DNA from 2 places in the Propionispora vibrioides genome. Region 2 is predicted to be linked to the other one. Evidence: riboswitches for the same ligand, from Rfam matches in the RefSeq annotation. Region 2 holds a riboswitch; the other holds the start of a gene.
What was found. Region 2 has a riboswitch for lysine ahead of BMW43_RS02935 (diaminopimelate decarboxylase family protein). Riboswitches for the same ligand answer to the same signal wherever they lie in the genome.
Positions count from the first base shown of each region.

Region 1: another riboswitch for lysine. It lies ahead of BMW43_RS07875 (amino acid permease); the one in region 2 lies ahead of BMW43_RS02935 (diaminopimelate decarboxylase family protein).

Region 1 is NZ_FODY01000007.1:92,931-96,101, reverse strand. Features, by position in the region: gene BMW43_RS07880 (amino acid permease) at 143-1,525, shown strand; lysine riboswitch at 1,641-1,819, shown strand; gene BMW43_RS07875 (amino acid permease) at 1,954-3,171, shown strand, end outside.
Region 2 is NZ_FODY01000002.1:222,007-225,177, forward strand. Features, by position in the region: gene BMW43_RS02935 (diaminopimelate decarboxylase family protein) at 417-1,661, opposite strand; lysine riboswitch at 1,772-1,946, opposite strand; gene BMW43_RS02940 (metallophosphoesterase) at 2,005-2,484, opposite strand; gene BMW43_RS02945 (XTP/dITP diphosphatase) at 2,481-3,071, opposite strand; gene rph (ribonuclease PH) at 3,068-3,171, opposite strand, start outside.

The DNA of each region.
Region 1 (3,171 bases), on a different contig from region 2:
TTCTATGTCTGTCGCCAGTAGACAGGGATAACAGCGTTAAATAGGGTGATTGTGTACTTTACACAGAGGACATAGTTATGTATAATTTACTGAGTGTAAATAAGTTGGGAGAAAAAAGTAACGGAAGTGGAGTGAAGTAAGCATGAACCATCCTAATGCGGAGGAAGGAAACATTCAGCGGGGTCTTAAAAACCGTCATATTCAGATGATTGCGCTGGGCGGCGCCATCGGCACAGGCTTGTTTTACGGCTCGGCCTCAGTCATCAAGCTGGCGGGACCGGCCATTACGGTATCGTACTTAATCGGCGGCATCATTATTTTCTTTATCATGCGGGCCTTGGGTGAGATGTCGGTGGAACAGCCGGTATCGGGTTCCTTCAGTCAGTATGCCTACCAATACTGGGGTGAGCTGCCCGGGTTTATTGGTGGCTGGAATTACTGGTTCAACTATATTGTAGTCAGTATGGCGGAGCTTGCCGTTGTCGGCACTTATGTGAATTACTGGCTGCCGGATATCCCCATCTGGGTATCGGCGCTGGTCTGCCTGGTGGCAATTACCGCCATCAATCTCATTCATGTGAAAGCCTTCGGCGAGTTTGAGTTTTGGTTTGCCATTATCAAGGTGCTGGCTATTGTCGGCATGATTGTGTTTGGTGTAGCTATTATTGTTTTCGGCTTTGGCCACGGCGGCGTGCCGATTGGTCTGGGTAATCTCTGGCAGCATGGCGGCTTTTTGCCTAACGGTGTTTACGGCGTTATTTTATCGTTGGTCATGGCCATGTTTTCTTTTGGCGGCGTGGAACTGATCGGTATTACCGCCGGTGAAGCGGAAAACCCGAAGAAGTCCATCCCTCAGGCAATCAATCAGGTGGTTTGGCGGATTTTATTATTCTACGTCGGAGCGTTGACCGTTATTTTGGCTATTTTCCCCTGGAATGAAATGGGGACTCAAGGCAGCCCTTTTGTGCAAATCTTTACCCATGTGGGTATTCCGGCTGCAGCCCATTTGTTGAACGCAGTTGTGCTGACGGCTGCCCTGTCCACCTATAACAGTGCACTATACAGCAATGGCCGGATGTTGTACGGTCTGGCCCTGCAGGGAAATGCCCCGCGGCTGTTCGCCAAATTGAATACCTCCGGTGTTCCGGTAGCTGCCATTTTGGTATCGTCAGGCGTTACGCTGTTTGCCGTTTTACTCAGCTATATCGATCCGGACCGGGTGTTTTTGTATTTAATGGCTGTGGCGACTATCGCCATTATCATCAACTGGGCTATGATCCTGTTGGTACAGCTTAAATTCCGGCAGCAAAAAGAGGCCGAAAAAGTGGTACTGACCTACAAGCTGCCCTTGTATCCCTTTTCGTCCTATATCAGCCTGGCTTTTCTGGCCTCCATTTTAGTCATCATGGCTTTAATTCCCGATATGCGGTATTCGCTCTATATCGCACCGGCCTGGCTGCTTTGCCTGTACATCGGTTATCAGGTAAAGGCCAAACGGCAAAGTGAGCCTGTACGAAACTATTAAAAATAGCAATTTAGTGTACAAAGTCCGGAATTTGTTTTTATTTTTAGCACAAAAACGTAAAAGTCTCTTCCTAAAATACAGGTGATCAAGTATAATAAAAGTTAGTTTAATACGGTGATCAGATAGAGGTGCGGGGATTATGAAACTGCAGTGAGCTGGCTGGCGATAAACTGCAGGGGAGGAATACCCGCCGAAGCGGCCGTGCCCTGGCCAGGGCGGCTGCTGGGGTTGTATTGAATAAATACAACACTGTCATCCGGGTTTCCCACCATTGGATGAAGCGCTATCTCACAGAAAGTTTTACTGCGCTGGTTTATGCGGTAATCGTACGGTTGTGAGATGGCTCACGACCGTTTTTTTTTGTGTGTGAGCGGAAGGAATCGGTTATGGCGGGTAGGCTGCAGGTCATTAAGACTAGGAGGTATTATATGTATAAGCAGGAAGATATTTTGAAAGAGCTTTGCCCGGCCAAACCGGAACTAAAGCGGGAGATGAAATCGCGCCATTTGATGATGATTTCCATTGGCGGGACGATCGGCACCGGCTTGTTTTTAGGTTCGGGACAGACGATCAGCCAGGCCGGCCCGGCTGGTGCCATCATCGGATATTTGTTTGGCGGCTTTGTTATGTATATGGTGCTGCTCTGTCTGGCGGAGCTTTCGGTGGCTATGCCGGTTTCCGGCTCGTTTCAAAGCTATGCGTCCCAGTTTATTTCGCCTGGCGTAGGCTTTACCACCGGTTGGCTGTACTGGATTAACTGGGCGGTCTGCATTGCTGCCGATTTTACGGCGGCCGGAATTATCATGCATAACTGGTTTCCCCAGGTCGACACCTGGGTGTGGAGCGGCATTTTTGCACTGGGACTGGCTTTATTGAATGTTATTTCCGTCAAGGCCTACGGCGAGGCTGAGTTCTGGTTTGCCGGCATCAAGGTTGCCGCTATTGTGACTTTCATTGTTGCCGGAGCCGGCCTGATGTTCGGTTTTACCGGTCATGAAGGGGCTATTGGACTCAGCAATTTCAATACCGGCGGCGGTATTTTCCCCAATGGGTTTTCGGCGGTGTTTCTGACGATGATTGCCGTTTCCTACTCCTTTCAGGGAGCTGAACTGGTGGGCATTGCGGCAGGCGAATGCAAGGAACCGGGCAAAAACGTGCCCCGTGTCATTCGCGGCATTACCTACAGGATTATGATTTTCTACATTTTGGCGATGATTATTCTGGCCGGAACGATTCCCTGGCAGGAAGCCGGCGTATTGGAAAGTCCCTTTGCTCACGTGTTCGGACGCATTGGCATTCCCATCGCTCAGGATATTATGAGCTTTGTGGTGCTTACTTCGGCATTATCGGCCGGCAATTCCGCCCTTTACGCCTGTTCGCGGTTATTGTGGTCAATGGCCCAGGAAGGTCTGGCACCCCGCTTTCTTGGTCAACTGAACCGCAACGGTGTTCCTTTTTACGGCGTTATTGCTACGCTGATTCTGGCATGCCTGTCGCTGCTGACCAGTGAATATGCGGCAGACACCGTCTATCTGTGGCTAATGGCCAGTACCGGCCTGACCGGCTGCCTGATCTGGGTTATTATTGGCTGGTGCCAGATGAATTTCCGCAAGAAATTTCTGGCGGCAGGCGGTTCGGTGAAGGAA
Region 2 (3,171 bases):
TAGGTAACCTACCGTTAACCAGTACAATCTACGCTTTAGTATACCATAGATAAATTGGTTTGCCAATTATCTACATAAAACAGTAAACAATTTATTGTTCTGTTCTGAACAAAAAAAACAAGCAAACTCTTGGCAATATTATCGGATTTTTTAGGACTGTCTATTCGTAAAGCGATCGGAATCCCACAGTTCTTTCCTAGGGCGTGTCTGAGAGCTAACGGAATGTTCCGTGGCGAGTAATTTTTGCGCCAGACAAGGCAACATTTTGAAGGAATAGTGGGCCCTATTGCAAAAAATGTTAACGAAGTATGGTGTAAAAATTACCGTCAGGGGGCGTTTCGGATGGTTTTCAGGCATGCCCTAATAAAAGATAAAAAGTAGTGCCGAGAATCTCGTTCTCAACACTACTCTCTGTTTTAAAACTCTAGCGTTGCAAAATAATCTTCAATTGTTTCGGCGCGGCGAATCAATTTCACACTGCGGTCCGGCCGCAGCAGCAACTCAGCGGAGCGAAGCTTTCCATTATAATTGAAGCCCATAGCGTGCCCATGGGCACCGGCATCATGAATTACCACGACATCGCCGATATCAATCATTGGCAGCTTGCGGTTAATGGCAAACTTATCATTATTTTCGCAAAGCGAGCCGGTTACGTCGTAAATATACCCTTTCGGCCAGTCTTCCTTGCCGACTACCGAAATATGATGATAGGCCCCATAAAGTCCGGGACGCATCAGGTTGGCCATGCAGGCATCAAGTCCGACATAATTTTTGTAGATTTCCTTTTTATGCAAAACGGTGGATACCAGATAACCATAAGGACCGGTAACCATACGGCCGCATTCCATCGCCAGTTTTAAAGGATGCAGTCCGTTAGCCACGATCTTTTCCTCATACGCCTGCTTGATACCCTGGCCCAGACGTTCAAGATCGACTGCTTCCTGCTCCGGCCGGTACGGAATACCGATACCGCCGCCGAAATTGACAAACTCTATGCGGATACCCAATGACCGGTTGACTTCCAACACTAGATCGAACATCATATGAGCGGTTTCAATAAAGAAATTATGATCAAGTTCATTGGAAGCAACCATGGTATGAAGGCCAAAGCGTTTTACCCCTTTTTCCTTCACAATGGCCAGGGCCGACAGTAATTGTTTTCTGGTCAGTCCGTATTTGGATTCCTCCGGATTGCCGATGATAGCATTGCCGCCTTCCCGGAGCGGGCCCGGATTATAGCGGAAGCAAAGCACCTCTGGGATGCCGGCATGTCTTTCCAGATAATCGATATGACTGATATCGTCCAGATTGATCACGGCACCCATTTCACGGGCTTTCTTAAATTCAATGGCCGGCGTATCATTGGAGGTAAGGATAATCTCTTCTCCCTGCAGCCCGGCTCTTTCCGCCAGCAAAAGTTCCGCCAGCGAACTGCAGTCGGCCCCAACGCCTTCTTCCCGCAAAACTTCCATAATGGAAGGATTGGGAGTCGCTTTTACGGCAAAATACTCCTTAAATTCAGGCGCCCAGGCAAAGGCGTTCAATAAAGCGCGCACATTGTCCCGGATAGCCTGTTCATCATAAATATGAAAAGGCGTTTTATATTCCTCAATAATCCTGTGAATTTCATCTTTAGAAAATGGTAGTTTCTTTTCCGCCATGTTAAAACCTCCTCAATATAGTTGGACAAGAAGCCGCCATAAAACACAAAAAGCGACTTGCGTACAATCTCACAAATCGCTGAAATGGTAAAGGAAGTTTTACCCACGTGCAAGATAGTAGCGCTCCCCTTGATATCCATCAAGCGACAGTCCGGTATTTCTTAAACACAAGACCAGCGGCAATCCCTGGCAAGACTGCAGCTTCGGCGGCTATCCCTTTCCCTGGCTTCACAGTTCGCCAGACTCCGTCAGGTACTATTGATAGACCGCACCTCTACCACAAAATAATATAAACTTGTAATTTATCATACAGGATATGCCTATATCCTGTCAATATATATTCTTATCTGATATCAATGATCTGAGCCGTAACCTTGCCCTGATCAATCACAAGCAGGGCGCAAGTCGGTACGTTGCCCCGCGGAAAGCCGGCGCTTCCCGGGTTTAAAACCAGCAAGTCGCCTTCCCAGGTAATATCGGGGATATGGCTGTGCCCGTAAATAACAATATCGACCGCAAGATTATGGGCCTTTTCAATCAGCTCCCGTGTGCCGTATTTTACTTCATAACGATGACCGTGAGTCAGCCAAATGCTTTTTCCCTCCACGGTTAAAAATTCATCTAACTTGGCGGTAGCATGATAACCGTCGCAATTTCCCGCCGCCGCCACCACCGGCACCGTTGTTAAGCCTTCAAAAAAGCGGATGTCCTGACTGTTATCCCCGGCATGAAGCCATAAATCCATATCCGGCAACGCTTTTACCGCTTGGTTAACCATAATGCCCCGGCCATGGGTATCGCTGATAACGCCGATCTTTTTCATGACATATATCCCGCCATCTTATCCACCATATGCCGTACAGCCATGCCGCGGTGACTGATTTTATTTTTTTCTTCCAAGGAAATTTCAGCCATGCTCTTGTTTAAAGCCGGGATAAAAAACAAGGGATCATAGCCAAAGCCGCCCGTTCCCCGCGGCGCCTGAAGAAGTACTCCCTCACAATAGCCTTCGGTCGTCAAAAGCGTGTCATCGGTATCCAAAAAAGCCAGTACACAGCAAAACCGCGCTTGACGGTCAGTTATCCGCTGCATAGCGGCCAGCAGCTTTTCGTTATTTTGGGTATCTGAAGCCTGTTCTCCGGCATACCGGGCGGAAAGTACCCCCGGTGCTCCGTTTAAAGCAGCCACTGCCAGCCCCGAATCGTCGGCCAGGCAGGCCTTTTTCGTATATTCCTGATAATGCCGCGCTTTTAGCACCGCATTCTCGGCAAACGTGCTGCCTGTTTCCACTGCCTCCGGAATACGGTCAAAGTCGGCCAAGGAAAGCACGGTAACCGGCAAATGAGCCAAGGCTTTCTTAAACTCGGCGACCTTCCCTTTATTATAGCTGGCAATCACTATCTCTTTCACGGTTCACGCCCTACCTTCCAGGCCAGCGGCCCCAGAATGTCCTTTTGGTAATCAATCAATGCATGGATGCCTTTTTCACCGTAATTCAGCATTTCATTCA